DNA from 2 places in the Vogesella perlucida genome. Region 1 is predicted to be linked to the other one. Evidence: riboswitches for the same ligand, from Rfam matches in the RefSeq annotation. Region 1 holds a riboswitch; the other holds the start of a gene.
The links. Region 1 has a riboswitch for glycine ahead of gcvT (glycine cleavage system aminomethyltransferase GcvT). Riboswitches for the same ligand answer to the same signal wherever they lie in the genome.
Positions count from the first base shown of each region.

Region 2: another riboswitch for glycine. It lies ahead of glyA (serine hydroxymethyltransferase); the one in region 1 lies ahead of gcvT (glycine cleavage system aminomethyltransferase GcvT).

Region 1 is NZ_CEETRO010000001.1:351,694-359,629, forward strand. It holds gene gcvP (aminomethyl-transferring glycine dehydrogenase) at 1-2,030, opposite strand, end outside; gene gcvH (glycine cleavage system protein GcvH) at 2,270-2,656, opposite strand; gene gcvT (glycine cleavage system aminomethyltransferase GcvT) at 2,732-3,817, opposite strand; glycine riboswitch at 3,850-3,946, opposite strand; glycine riboswitch at 3,954-4,054, opposite strand; gene ACZ9XP_RS01695 (hypothetical protein) at 4,416-4,703, shown strand; gene ACZ9XP_RS01700 (amino acid permease) at 4,785-6,107, opposite strand; gene gluQRS (tRNA glutamyl-Q(34) synthetase GluQRS) at 6,347-7,255, opposite strand; gene fdxA (ferredoxin FdxA) at 7,317-7,640, shown strand; gene cheD (chemoreceptor glutamine deamidase CheD) at 7,693-7,936, opposite strand, start outside.
Region 2 is NZ_CEETRO010000002.1:406,149-414,084, forward strand. It holds gene ACZ9XP_RS04285 (transporter substrate-binding domain-containing protein) at 1-712, shown strand, start outside; gene ACZ9XP_RS04290 (NAD(P)/FAD-dependent oxidoreductase) at 825-2,066, shown strand; gene ACZ9XP_RS04295 (L-serine ammonia-lyase) at 2,155-3,555, opposite strand; gene glyA (serine hydroxymethyltransferase) at 3,720-4,976, opposite strand; glycine riboswitch at 5,125-5,215, opposite strand; glycine riboswitch at 5,217-5,304, opposite strand; gene ACZ9XP_RS04305 (nuclear transport factor 2 family protein) at 5,475-5,924, opposite strand; gene ACZ9XP_RS04310 (NAD(P)H-binding protein) at 5,921-6,568, opposite strand; gene ACZ9XP_RS04315 (LysR family transcriptional regulator) at 6,673-7,554, shown strand; gene ACZ9XP_RS04320 (methyl-accepting chemotaxis protein) at 7,899-7,936, shown strand, end outside.

The sequences.
Region 1 (7,936 bases):
ATGTTGGCACCGTCCATGTACACCTGGCCGCCGTTAGCGTGTACCAGTTCGCAGATTTCCTTGATGGACTCTTCGAACACGCCGTGGGTAGACGGGTAGGTAATCATCAACGCGCCCAAGTTGGCCGCATGCTGCTCGGCCTTGGCCTGCATGTCGGCCATATCCACGTTGCCGTTGTCGTCGGTTTTCACCACCACCACCTGCATGCCCAGCATCTGTGCGGTCGCCGGGTTGGTACCGTGCGCCGACTGCGGGATCAGGCAGATGGTGCGGTTCGCATCACCACGGCTGGCGTGGTAGCGACGGATCGCCAGCAGGCCGGCGTACTCGCCCTGCGCGCCGGAGTTAGGCTGCATGGAGATGGCGTCAAAGCCGGTAATGGCCAGCAGCTGCTGTTGCAGGCCATCGATCATTTCCAGGTAGCCGGCGGCCTGCTCGCGCGGGGCGAACGGGTGCATGTTGGCAAACTCTGGCCAGGTCACCGGAATCATCTCGCTGGTAGCGTTCAGCTTCATGGTGCAGCTGCCCAGGCTGATCATGCTGTGGTTCATGGCCAGGTCGCGGTTTTCCAGCTTCTTCAGGTAGCGCAGCATTTCGTGCTCGCTGTGGTGCTCGTTGAACACCGGATGGCTGAGGATGGCGGATTCGCGCTTCAGGCTGGCCGGGATCGCGTCGGCGGCGGCAGCGTCCAGCGCGGCAATGTCGGCAGCCTTGCCAGTGAAGATTTCAATCAGCTGGGCCAGGTCGGCTTCGGTAGCGGCTTCGTGGAAGGCCACACCCAGCACGCCATTGCCGGCGTCACGCACGTTGATACCGGCAGCCAGCGCCGCAGCGTATACGTTGGCCGCATTGGCACCCAGCTCGACCTGTACGGTGTCGTAGAACTGTTCGAATTTCAGCTTGCCGCCCGCCGCTTTCACCGCGTGGGCGAAAATGGCAGCCAGGCGGTGGATACGCTGGGCAATGCGTTTCACGCCAGCCGGGCCGTGGTACACGGCGTACATGCCGGCCATATTGGCCAGCAGCACCTGGCTGGTGCAGATATTGGAGTTGGCTTTTTCGCGACGGATGTGCTGTTCGCGGGTTTGCAGCGCCATGCGCAGCGCGGTCTTGCCCTTGGCATCGATGGACACGCCGATGATGCGGCCAGGGGCCGAGCGCTTCATGTCGTCGCGGAAGGCAAAGTAGGCCGCGTGCGGGCCGCCAAAGCCCATCGGTACGCCAAAGCGCTGGGTGTTACCCAGTGCTACGTCGGCGCCCATTTCGGCTGGCGACTTCAGCGCCACCAGCGCCATCACGTCGGCGGCCACGATGGCCACGCCACCTTTGGCTTTGACGGCAGCAATGTACGGGGTCAGGTCCAGCACGTCGCCGGCTTCGCCCGGGTACTGGAACAGCGCACCGAAGTAGTCGCCATTACCGGCTTCTTCCGGGTGGCCCAGCACCAGCTCGAAACCGAAGTACTCGGCGCGGGTTTTCAGTACGTCCAGGGTTTGTGGCAGTACGCGGCTATCCACAAAGAAACGGTCGCCTTTTACCTTGGAGGCACGGCGCGCCAGCGCCATGCCTTCGGCGGCAGCGGTAGCTTCGTCCAGCAGCGAGGCGTTGGCGATGTCCAGGCCGGTGAGGTCGATCACCATTTGCTGGAAGTTCAGCAGCGCTTCCAGGCGGCCCTGGGCGATTTCGGCTTGGTACGGGGTGTAGGCGGTGTACCAACCTGGGTTTTCCAGCACGTTACGCAGGATCACGCCGGGGGTAATCACCGGGTAGTAACCCATACCGATAAACGATTTGTTGATGACGTTCTTGCTGGCCACGGCTTTCAGGTCGGCCAGCGCGTCTACTTCGCGCTGTGCTGCGGGCAGGTCCAGCGCACGGTTGAAGCGGATACCGGCCGGCACGGTTTGTGCCACCAGATCTTCCAGCGAGCTGGCGCCGATTTCGGCCAGCATCTGTTGCTGTTCGGCATCGCACGGGCCGATGTGGCGGGCGATGAATTCTTGATGATTGAAGAGTTGCGAGAGAGACATGTCTGCGATTCCGTCTTATCGATTAGCCACGAAAACACACGAAAAAACACGAAAGAAAACCCGCTAGGGCAACAGCTAAAACCTGTTGCGGCGTCACCCCAAGCCGGGCATGAGCCAAAGGTGTAGCCGCCTGGTTGTGGCAATCGCTTCGAGCGCCGCCAGGCATTTCCGTGTCCTTGCGTGTGTTTCCGTGGCTAATAAAAAATGCCCCGCCATCTTGCGATGGCAGGGCCGTTTTATCAGGCGCCGATTTCGGCTGCGTAGGCAGCGGCGTCCAGCAGGCCATCCAGATCAGCGGCGTTGGCCGGCTTGATCTTGAAGAACCAGCCTGCGGCGTATGGCTCACTGTTGGCCAGCTCCGGGTTGGCTTCCAGCTCGGCGTTCACTTCCAGGATTTCGCCGGCGATCGGGGCGTATACGTCGGAAGCGGCTTTTACCGATTCCACCACGCCGGCTTGCTCTTCGGCAGCCAGGTTGGCGCCGACGGCAGGCAGCTCGACAAACACGATGTCACCCAGCAGCTCTTGCGCGTGCTCGGTAATACCCACGGTTACGGAGCCGTCGGCTTCCAGGCGCAGCCATTCGTGGCTGGATACGTATTTCAGTTCGGCAGGAATGTTGCTCATCGTTTCTCTCCAGAAAAATGTGTCGTGATGGTGTAGCGGGACAGGCTCTTGCTCGCCCCGTCGTTATACACCAGCTTATTCAAAAACTTTCTTGCCGTTACGCACGAACGGCATTTTCACCACACGCACGTCGGTCAGCGTGCCGCGCAGGTCTACCTGGGCGGTAGCCGCAGTGGCAGCCGGTACACGGGCGATGGCGATGGAATGCTTGAGGGTGGGCGAGAAGGTGCCGCTGGTGATGATGCCTTCGCCGATGCCTTCTACCACCACTTTCTGGCCTTCGCGCAGCACGCCGCGGCCTTCCAGCACCAGGCCGACCTGCTTCATGGCAACACCGGCTGCCTTCTGGGCTTCCAGCGCGCTACGGCCGATAAAGTCGCGGCCTTCGGTCATGGCGATGGTCCAGCCCATGCCGGCTTCCAGCGGGGAAACGCTGTCGTCCATATCGTGGCCGTACAGGTTCATGCCGGCCTCCAGGCGCAGCGTGTCGCGGGCGCCCAGACCGATAGGCGCTACGCCAGCGTCTTTCAGCTCGTTGAAAAAGGTAATGGCTTCGGTAGCGGGGATCATGATTTCCAGGCCATCTTCACCTGTGTAGCCGGTGCGGGCAAAGAACCACTCGCCGGATGGCAGACCCTGGAACACTTTCAGTGCACGGATGGCGTCGGCCAGTGCCGGTTTTACGCTGCAGACTTTGTCGATGGCGGTGGGGCCTTGCACGGCCAGCATGGCCAGGTCGCGGCGTACTTGCAGGGTCACGTCGAAACCGGCGGATTGTTTTTCCATCCAGGCCAGGTCTTTTTCTGTGGTGCCAGCGTTAACGACCATGCGATAACCAAAAGCGGTGAGGTATACGATCAGATCGTCTACCACACCGCCTTGTTCGTTCAGCATGCCGGAGTACAGTGCCTTGCCCTCGAAACCCAGCTTGGCTACGTCGTTGGCAATCAGCTTTTGCAGCCAGGCCTTGGCGTCGCTACCGGTGATGTCCACCACGGTCATGTGGGATACATCGAACATGCCGGCGTCGCTGCGCACGATCTCGTGCTCTTTCAGCTGGGAGCCGTAATGAATAGGCATTTCCCAGCCAGCGAAATCAACCATTTTCGCGCCGGAAGCCACGTGGGCATCAAATAGGGGGGTACGTTTCGGGGCCGTCATTGCAAGTCCTTAGGAGTGAGATTATCCCTGCCTCACACCCCTCTGTCCCTGCACCTGAGATTTTCCGGCATTGCGCCGTTAGCCCCTTCGGTGGGCGCATCCTGTGCGCCACTCTCCAGATTCTGCGGGGAAAACCCCGATTCTTGCAGTCCTTTTGCCTGAGCGATTGCGGGTGCACTTGCGCCTTCGGCGGCGGTTTTGCCCGGTGGGCAAACCGCTCTCTCCTGCGGAATGCGCGCATTATCGTTGCCACAGCGTAGCTTGGCAAGCTGGATTTGGCGGCACTGTGGCACCCAGCGGCCTGGCAACACGACGGGCAGATGACAAGACAAAAACAGCCATGTCACCCGGCTTGAGCCATCACTATCGCCACGGGCAGTCATGCGACACCTTGCTGCGCGCAGGCCTGGGTTACTGACACAAACCGGACACACCCAGGACAAGCGCTGCGTACATGATGCAAGAAGCATGGTATGCAAGCTACTGTTTGGTAAGCCTACCCTGCAAGACCACGGCTACCCAGACCAAGGCGCCAGCACGCATATACCGGGGCCCAGCCGTGGCTGCCTTAGCGTACAAGTACAGAGGGAGCAGCGACATGCAGCCATCAATTGATGACATTCTGGCCAGCCTGGAAAATTGCGGTGAACACGCTGCGCAACGGTGCGACGGGGACAGGCAGCTTTATACAGCCGCGCTACATGGCATGCTGCACCAGGCCACCATGCATCTGCCGCCATTGGAAAAACTACTGGTGATCCATGCCGCCATCACCCTGTTTGGGCCCGATGCCAACATCAACGATGACACGACTGATGACAAAACGGGTGATCGTGATCTACTCGGCGATGAGCAAACACTGATACCGCTTCATCTGGGCGCATAGCGCAAAAGCAACAAGGGCCGGCGTGCCATGCACACCGGCCCTTGCATCATGTTGGCCGCAGGCTACCCTGCCCCACCGAGCTTAGCCTTTCACCAGGCGCTCGCGCAGCTGCCACAGGTACACAGGCAGGCCGGCCAGCAGCAGCAGGATGCCCCACATGACCACTTCGGCACCGGAGCCGTAAATGGTCCACATGGCAAAGATAAAGCCGCCAAACGAGAACGCCAGCGGCGCGTACCAATCGCGGCGGCTGAACTGCTGGTGGCGCTTCAGCATCACCGCCAGCAGCGCCATGGCGCAGAAGGCATACGGCAGCAACGTGGTGGCCGTGGCCAGCAGGATGACAAACTCGAAAATCTGCACGCCACTGTCGCCACCAGCGTACTTGCTGGCCAGCAAAATGGTCACCAGCACGGTAGACAGCACCAGGCCGACGATGGGCACACCGGCTTGGTTTTCACGCACGAAGAAGCGCGGAAACAGCTTATCGCGGGCGGCAGCGGCCGGAATATGCCCCTGCATCAGGCACCAGCCATTGAGTGCGCCAAAGCAGGACACCACGGCACCCAGGCCTACCGCGTAGTAGGCCCAGTTACCCCACAGCTGGCGGGCTGCATCGGCAAACGGTGCGCTGGATGCGGCCAACTGGCTGGCGGGCATCAGGCCCTGCAGTGCAATGGTGCTCAGAATGTACAGGCCGGCGGCAATCAGCGTGCCCAGCACGGTGGCACGCGGGATGGTGCGCTCGGGCTGGTCCACATCCCCAGCCGGTACCGAGGCCGACTCCAGCCCCAGAAACGCCCACAGCGTCAGCGCCATGGTCGCGGGGATGGCTTCGCCCAGCGGCTTGTGCTGCGGGTTGAACTGTACAAAGTCGGGGTTCAGATACAGCAGGCCGGCGATGGTCACGCCCCCCAGCGGCAGCAGCTTGATCAGCGTGGTCACAATCGCTACACGGCCGGAGCTTTGCGGGCCGCGGCTGTTGATCCACGTTACCAGCCAGATCAGGCCGATGGCGGTGGCACCGGCGGCCAGGTTACTCTGGTTCAGCACCGGGAAAAACACCCCCAGATAGCTGACACCGGCCACGGTCAGCGCCGCATTACCGGCCCACAGGGCAATCCAGTAGCCCCAGGCAATCAGGAAACCGGCAAAGTCGCCAAAGCCTTCGTGAATATACGCATACGGGCCACCGGCTTTATGCGGCAGCAGGGTAGCCAGCTTGGCAAACACCAGCGCCAGGCAGATGGCGCCCAGCGAGGTGATGGTCCAGCCGATCAGCGACGAGCCGCCGTATTGCGCCAGCGAGGCCGGCAGCAAAAACACGCCGGAGCCGATCATATTGCCCACCACCAGGGCGGTACACATCCAGAAGCCGAGCTTGCCCGGTGCGGCCTTAGTCATGGCAGCCTCCCTGGCAGGCGGGGTAAACGGGGGGAACAGCTGCGTGCGGCCAGGCCGCACGGGGAATGAGGTATTGCATGGAAAGTCCTGATTGTTCTTGGGTTTTGCTGGTGTCCACAGGCCCGCCCCTGTCTCGGGGCGTGGCCATGCCGCACAGGCGGGCTGCACGGCATCACAAAACAAACAGGGCCTCGACGAGGAGGCCCTGCTGCTGTGCACAAAATTATAGCGTTTTTTGGCTATGCCAGGACGATAGGCCCGGCCGGCACACTCGCCAGCTGCCAGTTTTGTCGCGCCCACTGCCATATCTCGTCGCGTGTCTGTACGTGGGGCGGCACCGGGTGCCCTAGCCGCGCCAGTGCATCGCGCAGCTGCTGCGCCACGTTGGCCGCATCAATCGCCGGGGCCAGCGTCTGCTTGGATAGCTTCTCACCCGCCGCATTCACCATCACCGGCAGGTGGCAATGCGTGACCGCCGCACCACCCAGACACTGGCGCAGCCATAGCTGGCGCGGGGTAGACACCAGCAGGTCGGCACCGCGGACAATGTCGGTCATCCCCTGAGCGATGTCATCCACTACCACCGCCAGCTGGTAGGCCCAGAAGCCATCCGCCCGCAGCAGCACCACATCGCCGATATCGCGCTGCAGCTGCTGGCCATAATGCCCCTGTAGCCGGTCGGTAAACGCCAGCTCTTCGTCGGGTACGCGCAGGCGCCAGGCGCGTGCCTGCCGCCCGGCAGCCACGCCGTGGCGGCAGGTGCCGGGGTAGACCGTGCCATCCACGCCACGCTGGCCCTGCTCGGTAATTTCCTTGCGCGTGCAGGCGCAGCCGTAGGCGTGGCCGGCATCAATCAATTGATCCAGTGCCGCACGGTACAAATCGTAACGGTCGTGCTGCCAGGCCAGCTCGCCCTGCCATTCAAAACCAAATGCTTCCAGCGTGTGCAAAATGGCGCTGGCGGCACCGGGCATTTCCCGTGGCGGGTCCAAGTCTTCCATGCGCAGCCACCACTGGCCGCCATGGCGCCAGGCTTCCAGATAGCTGCCCACCGCCGTGGTCAGCGAGCCGGCATGCAAGAGGCCGGTGGGGCTGGGAGCGAAACGGCCACGGTAAACGGGGGCAATAGACAAAGTAGAGGCAGACATGGCGGGCAAACAGGGCAACAATGACTAGATGGGCGCTATGCCCGGCTAGCAGGAGATGATCGTGACGCACGTTGTAACCGAAGCCTGTATCAAATGCAAATACACCGACTGTGTCACCGTGTGCCCGGTGGACTGCTTTCACGAGGGGCCGAACTTTCTGGCAATCGACCCGGACGAGTGCATCGATTGCACGCTGTGCATTGCCGAGTGCCCGATCGATGCCATCACCACCGATACCGACCTGCCCGCCGGCCAGGCGCACATGCTGGCGCTGAATGCCGAGCTGGCGGCGCAGTGGCCGGTGATCACCACGCAGCAGCCCCCGCTGGCTGACCACGAACACTGGGCTACACAAACGGGCAAGCTGCCGCTACTGGAACGCTAGACGCAAAAAAGGTTGGCCGCGGCCAACCTTTTGCTTGTACTGCAGCACAGGGCTAGATGAACAGGTCGATATCGCCACCGTGCTTTTGCTCGGTATCGCGGTCGATACGGCGGCGGTAGCTTTCTTCTTCCTGCACCAGGGTTTGCTGCGGGTTGATCTTTTTCACCATCACCTTGCCGGTATCGGTAAAAAAGTAGATCTTGCGCGCGATATCCAGCCCCAGGTCTTCGGCCACGATGGGAATGTTTTCCTGCGCCAGAAAAGCGCGCACGAAACCGGCATTGCGCTGACCGATA
Region 2 (7,936 bases), on a different contig from region 1:
AGGTGGCCAGGCCATCCGCATGGGGCTGGAGCCGTTTTACGCACCGTTTGAGAGCAAGCTGCCCGACGGCAAACTGGTGGGTTTCGATATCGATGTGGGTCACGCCATCTGCGAACGCATGGCAGCCAAGTGCAGCTATGTGGAAACCTCGTTCGAGGGGCTGATCCCCGGCCTGAAAGCGCGCAAGTTCGAGGTGATCAACTCGGCCATGAACATTACCGCCAAACGCCGCGAGTCCATCGACTTCACCATGCCGATCTACATCGTGCCTATCCAGATGGTGGCGCGGCGCGACAGCCCGCTGCTGCCCACGGTGGCCGCGCTGAAAGGCAAGACCGTGGGCGTGCTGCAGGGCGCCACGCAGGAGGACTTTGTGCGCAAGCACTGGGAACGTGAAGGCGTGAAGGTGGTGGCCTATCGCGACCAGAGCCAGATCTACCTGGACCTGGCGGCAGGCCGCCTGGATGCCTCGGTACAAGAAGGGCAGAATGCGCAGGAAGGCTTTCTGGACAAGCCACAGGGCAAGGCATTCGAGTTCAAGGGCAAGATACTGAGCGACTTTGCCACGCTGGGCGAGGGCACCGGCCTGGGCGTGCGTAAGGGCGATCCGCTGAAAGTCGAGCTGGACAAGGCCATTCGCTCGCTGAAGCAGGACGGCACCCTGAGCCGCCTGTCGCAGAAGTACTTCAAGCGCGACATCATCGCCCAATAAGTTTTTTACCCGCCCGGCTGTCAGCCGGGTGGCGGTGCGCCAGGCTTGGCCGCCGCCAGTTCATTATCGCCGCGGCCAACCCAGGTGCGGCAGCAGGAAGGCAACAAGCAGCATGGATGCAGATGTAATCGTACTGGGTGCCGGCATGGTCGGCGTATCGGCAGCACTGGCTTTGCAGCAACGCGGCCGCCAGGTGTGGCTGCTGGACAGGCGCGCCCCGGGTGAGGAAACCAGCCACGGTAACGCCGGCCTGCTGGAGCGGGCGGCGGTGATCCCGTACGGTTTTCCGCGCCAGCTATCGTCGGTGCTGCGCCTGGCGGCCAACCGCTCGCCCGATGTGCGCTACCACCCGGCCACGCTGCCGTCCTACGCCGGCTGGCTGTGGCAGTACTGGCGCGAGTCGGCTCCGGCCAGGCTGGCGGCCACAGGCCGTGCCATGCTGCCCTTGCTGGAAGCCTGCCTGCCCGAGCACGACGCCTGGATCCGCGCTGCGGGGGTGACCGAGCTGCGCCGTAGCGAGGGCCTGCTGGAGGCGTGGCGTGGCGAAGCCACATTTTTTGACGAAGCGGCCAACGCCCAGCGTATCGCCCGCGAATACGGCCTGGGCCTTACCGTGCTGGACGCCGCAGCGCTACGCCAGGCCGAGCCGGGGCTGGGGCAGGGCTTTAGCGGGGCGATTCACTGGCACGACCCGCACAGCATCCGCGACCCTGGCGCGCTGGTGCGCGGCTACGCTGCCTTTTTTCAGACGCTGGGCGGGGTGCTCAAACAGTGCGCGGTGAAGAGCCTACGCCAAGCGGGTAGCGGCTGGCAGGTGCTTACCGATAGTGGGGTGTTACGTGCCCGCGAGGTGGTGCTCGCCATGGGGCCGTGGTCGGACGATGTCTTTACGCCGCTAGGCTACCGTATTCCGCTACAGGTAAAACGCGGCTACCACATGCACTATCACGCCAGCGGGCCGGGCCTGCAGCGTACGGTGGTGGACATGGAAAACAGCTTTCTGGTGGCGCCGATGGCGCGCGGCCTGCGCCTGGCTACCGGCGTGGAACTGGCGCGCCGCGATGCACCGCCCACGCCAAACCAGCTTGCGCAGGCCGAAGCGCTGGCGCAGGGCCTGTTTCCGCTGGGGGCACGGGTGGATGCCGAGCCGTGGGTAGGCTGCCGCCCGTGCCTGCCGGATATGCGCCCGGTGATCGGTGCCGCGCCGCGCCACCCTGGCCTGTGGTTCAGCTTTGGCCACAGCCACCTGGGGCTGACGCTGGGGCCGGTATCGGGGCGCCTGCTGGCCGAGATGATGCTGGGCGAGAAACCGTTTACCGACCCTGCGCCGTACTCGCCAGCGCGCTTTGTCTGATTGGGCTGCGTGGATCAAGTGACAAGGGCCTGTCCCGCCATGTGGCGGGACAGGCCCTTGTGCCATGTGTTGCGGCCAACCCTGGCGGTCAGCACTCCACAATATTCACCGGCACCTCGATCACATTGATCGCCAGGCCGCCGCGGGCGGTTTCCTTGTATTTGGTGCTCATGTCGCGGCCGGTGTCGCGCATGGTCTTGATCACGCGGTCCAGCGACACAAAGTGCTGGCCGTCGCCACGCAGCGCCATGCGGGCGGCGTTGATGGCCTTGATCGACGCCATGGCGTTGCGCTCGATGCACGGCACCTGCACCAGGCCGCCTACCGGGTCGCAGGTCAGGCCCAGGTTATGTTCCATGCCGATCTCGGCAGCGTTTTCCACTTGCTCCGGTGTGCCGCCCAGCACTTCGGCCAGGCCGCCCGCAGCCATGGAACAGGCCGAGCCTACCTCGCCCTGGCAGCCTACCTCGGCGCCCGAGATCGATGCATTCAGCTTGAACAGGATGCCGATGGCGCCAGCGGTCAGCAAAAAGCGCACAATGCCGTCGTCGTTGGCCGCCGGGATAAAACGGGCGTAGTAGTGCATCACCGCCGGGATGATGCCGGCCGCGCCGTTGGTGGGCGCGGTGACCACGCGGCCTCCGGCGGCGTTTTCTTCGTTTACCGCCAGCGCGTACAGGTTGACCCAGTCCATCACGGTGAGCGGGTCGCGCAGCGCGGCTTCCGGCGAGGCCAGCAGCTTCTGGTACATGTCGGCGGCGCGGCGTTTTACCTTCATGCCGCCAGGCAAAATGCCCTCGCGCTCGCAGCCGCGCTTCACGCAGCCTTGCATCACGCGCCAGATGTTGAGCAGGCCGGCGCGCACCTCGTCTTCGCTGCGCCATGCCAGCTCGTTTTCCAGCATGATCTGGCTGATCGATTTACCGTGGCGCTGGCACAGTGCCAGCAGCTCGGCACCGGTCTTGAACGGGTGTTTCAGCTCGGTGACGCCCGGCGGGGTGAAACCGGCGTCGATGGCCGCTTCATCTACCACAAAACCGCCGCCAACCGAGTAGTAGGCACGCTTGGACAGGCTGTCGCCGTTGGCCGCAAACGCCTCGAAGATCATGCCGTTGGGGTGGTAGGGCAGTGCCTTGCGTTTGTGCAGGATCAGGTGCTCGCCCTCGACGAAGGGCACCACGTGGCTGCCCAGCAGGCGGATGGTTTTGTCGGCGCGAATGGCTGCCAGCATGCCGTCTACCGCGTCGGTGTCCACCAGGTCGGGGTATTCGCCCTGCAGGCCCAGCAGCACGGCAGTGTCGGTGCCGTGGCCTTTGCCGGTGGCACCCAGCGAGCCGAACATCTCGGCCTTCACGCTGGCGGTGGCGGCGAGCAGGCCGTCTTTTTCCAGCCGCGCCACAAACTGGCGTGCGGCACGCATGGGGCCGACGGTGTGGGAGCTGGACGGGCCGATGCCGATCTTGAACAGGTCGAATACGCTGATAGCCATGCTGCTTCTCTTTTTATGGTGCGGGCGCGGGTGGCGCCTCGGGTGTTGTTTGTCTGGCCGTGTGGGCCGTGGTGTGTGGGTGCTGCCCGGGCAGCGGCGGCATTGTACTGAGCAATGCCGCCGCTGTGTGCACTACCGATGCTGCAGTGCAGCTGGCGCCTGCGTTAGCGGTAAACCGGGAAGGCCGCGCACAGCTCGGCCACCTGGCGGCGTACGCGGGCGGCGACCTCTGCATTATCGATATCGTTCAGGATATCGCAGACCCAGTGCGCTACCTGGCTCGCCTCGGCGACACCGAAACCACGGCTGGTGATGGCCGGGGTGCCGATGCGGATGCCGCTGGTCACAAACGGGCTTTGCGGGTCGTTCGGCACCGCGTTCTTGTTGACGGTAATGCAGGCTGCCCCCAGTGCCGCGTCGGCGGCCTTGCCGGTGATGCCTTTGTCGATCAGGCTCAGCAAGAACAGGTGGTCGTCGGTTTTGCCCGATACCACGGTATAGCCGCGCTGCTGAAACACCGCCACCATGGCGCGGGCATTATCCAGCACTTGCTGCTGGTAGGTTTTGAATTCGGGCTGCAGCGCTTCCAGAAACGCCACTGCCTTGGCGGCGATCACGTGCATCAGTGGGCCGCCCTGGATGCCGGGGAACACCAGCGACTGCAGCTTCTTCACCAGGGTTTCGTCCGGGTTGGCCGCCAGAATCAGGCCGCCGCGCGGGCCGCGCAGGGTTTTGTGCGTGGTGGTGGTGACCACGTGGGCGTGCGGCAGCGGGCTGGGGTAGAGCCCGGCGGCCACCAGGCCGGCGACGTGCGCCATGTCCACGAACAGCCAGGCGCCCACGCTGTCGGCAATCTGGCGCATGCGCGCCCAGTCCACCACCAGCGAGTAGGCAGAGAAACCGGCTACTAGCATCTTGGGTTGGTGTTCGATGGCCAGCCGTTGCACTTCGTCGTAATCAATCGCACCGGTGCCGGTGTCGATGCCGTACTGCACGGCTTTGTAGATCTTGCCGGAGAAATTGACGCCGGCGCCGTGGGTCAGGTGGCCGCCGTGGGCCAGGCTCATGCCCAGGATGGTGTCGCCCGGCTGCAGCAGCGCCATGTATACGGCGGCGTTGGCCTGGCTGCCGGAGTGTGGCTGCACGTTGGCATAGTGCGCACCAAACAGCTGGCAGGCGCGGTCGATGGCCAGCTGCTCTACCACGTCCACATGCTCGCAGCCGCCGTAATAGCGTTTGCCGGGGTAGCCTTCGGCGTACTTGTTGGTGAGCTGGGTGCCCTGGGCCTGCATCACGCGCGGGCTGGTGTAGTTTTCCGAGGCAATCAGCTCGATGTGGTCTTGCTGGCGCCGGGTTTCGGCCTGGATGGCGGCCCACAGGGCGTCGTCGAAACCGGCAATCTGCATGTCTTGCGTAAACATATCTCTCTCCATGGCGTGTCTGGCTGCTGCTGCAGCCGTGTGCATGGCTCTTTGGCGGGGTGCCCAGGGTGCCGCGTGGCGGCATGGGCGGGCAGGGCATGGCTGGGACGCAGGCGATGGCACCCGCCCGGCCATGCCGGACGATGCCCCCTCTGTCCTTTTGCCTGAGATATTGCGGTGCGGGCGCACCGTGTGTCCTTCGGCGAGGCGGCGTTGCGGCCAACCTTCTCTCCAGAGTGCCGGACACACACAGTTCTTTTGCCTGAGAGTTTCTGGGGCGATTCCCCTTCGGCGCTGCCGCGTGGGCAGTCTCTCCTGTGTGTGCGGCGCGGTGCGGCGGGGCGGGCCCCTGCCGTGTCGCGCGTGGCTTGCAGAATCTAGAAGACCTGACGCGCTGGTGTCAATGCGTGGCGGGTATTTATCGATGTGCAAACGCAGCAAAACGCCGCCCCTTGCGCGGGGCAAGCAGGGCGGCGTGACGGGTGTTTTGCTGGCGGGCTAGAACATGCCGTTGCCGTTAGCATCCTGCGCGGGTACCGGCTGGATCACGTCCCAGTGCTCGGCAATCTTGCCATTGGCCACGCGAAAGATATCCACCACCGCCACACCGCGCTCGCCGGGTTTGTCCTGGCTGTGCACGTGCAGCATCACCAGGTCGCCATCGGCCAGCACACGCTTGATGCTGGCGCGGCTTTGCGGCGTATTGGCGCGAATCCAGCGCACGTAGTCTTGCAGCGGCGCTACACCGTTGGCGACTTCCGGGTTGTGCTGGATATAGCCGGGTGCCAGATACGTGGCTGCCTGTTCGGCATCCAGCTTGCTGAAGGCGGCGTCGTAAAAAGCCAGTACCAGGGCCTTGTTGGCGTCCTCGCGCGGGCCTGCCAGTGCAGGCAGGGTGCTAATAGCCAGGCCGGCAGCCAGCAGCGTTGCGGTCAGCCAATGTTTCATTTGGCGGCGGCTACGGTAAAGCGCTGGCGGTGGTGGCGGGCCTGTTCGGCTTCGTCCACGATGGCGACCGCCAGGTCTGCCACGCTGATGCCGGCCGGGGCGTCGCCGTCCATCAGCAGTTCGTTGGCGCCCAGCTGGTATTGGCCACTGCGCTCACCCGGGGCCAGCAGCGCGGGGGGCGATACGAATACCCAGTCCAGCACGCTTTCGTCTTGCAGGCGGTTCAGTGCCTGGCGGGCACCCTCGGCGCCTTCTTTGTAGTCGGCGGGGAAGTGCGGGGTATCGATCAGCTGCAGGCCCGGTGCCACGTACAGGCTGCCGGCACCGCCTACCTCGATAAAGCGTGCCACGCCGGCGGCCTTGGTGCCCGCCACGATGGCGTCGTGGCCTTGCAGGAACAGGCTACGGATATCGGCTTTGTCCCAGCCCGGGTTAAAGGCGCTGATCACCGCATCGTGGCCTGCTACGTCGCGGGCGATGGCGTCGGCATCGTAAGCGTTGCTGGCTTTCACGGTAAGGTTGGCCGCAGCGGTAATACGTTCCGGGCGGCTCACCAGTGCCGTGACCTGGTGGCCACGGGCGAGCAGTTCTTGCAGCAGGGCCTGGCCAACAAAACCGCTGGCGCCGATAAGTGCGATGTTCATGCTGTGTCCTTTCGGGTGGGGTAGGGAATGACTGCATGGTAGATCACGCGCTTTCGGATGATAATCCGCTTTGAAATACAATCATTGTTAAGCTGAGGTTGGTAATGGACGAGCTACGCAGCATGGCCGTATTTGCCGCTGTGATCGAACACGGCTCCATGAACGCTGCCGGGCGCACGCTGGGCATGACGGCATCGGCCGTGAGCCAGCACATCAAACGCCTGGAGCAACAGCATCAGGTAGCCCTGCTGCACCGTACCACCCGCAAACTCACGCTCACCGAGGCAGGTAGCGTGTTTTACCGCAGCTGTGCCGCCATGCTGGCCGCCGCCAACGAAGCTAGCGTGCAGATGGCCGCGCTGCGCGACGAGCCAGTGGGCGAGCTGCGCATTGCCGCACCCAGCGGCTTTGCCGGGGGCGTATTGGGGCAGGCGCTGGCCCCGCTGCTGGCGGCCAACCCTGGCCTGAGCCTGCGGCTGTTTTTTCAGGATGAAATGATCGACCTGGTGCAGCACCGTATCGACCTGGCATTGCGTGCCGGCAATCAGCCCGACTCCACGCTGGTGGCCCGGCATCTGGCCGACTGGCCTTTTGTGCTGGTGGCGTCCCCTTCATACCTGGCGGCGCGTGGCATGCCGCAGCTGCCGGGCCAGCTATACCAGCACGACTGGATAGGGCTGGAGCAAGAGCACGGGTTGTCGCCGCTGCGCTTACAGCGGGAGGGCGAGGTAGAGCTGCTGCGCCTGCGTAGCCGCATTGCCAGTAACAGCATGCTGTCGGCGCGGGCGTTTGCGCTAGGTGGCCTGGGCATTGCCATGCAGCCAGCACCCGAGGTGCGCGCCGAGCTGCAGGCCGGGGTGCTGCTGCAGGTGCTGCCAGACTGGCAGGCGCCGGTGTTGCCGGTGTACGCGGTGACGCCGCGCCGTGACGTGCTGCCGGCCAAGGTGCGGCACGCTATTGCTTTATTGCAACAATCCATGCCCTAGCGGTTGACTGTTTCTTGTGCAGTTATTGACATGTGCATTTAAAGAGCACGCAAAAAAACTTGTATGTACTGCAATATTTGGCTAACAAACAAAAGAGCGTGGTGAGGTTTAAATATATTGATGGCCAAAGCCCGCCCGTTAGCGCATATATTCTATAAAAAAGCTTACAAGTGAGATGGAAACAGTTTTTATCCGGCCAGGCTGGGCATGATTACGTGCCATTTCAACAGTATTTTGTATGCAAGTTGTTTTGTGCTGCTTGGGGAATCTGGCTGGCGTGCTTGGTAGTACCATCCCGCTGTCCGAAAAAACATATCAATAGACATTCAGGGGAAGCTCGAATCATGACATTACGCACGCGCTTGATGATCTTTGTCCTGCT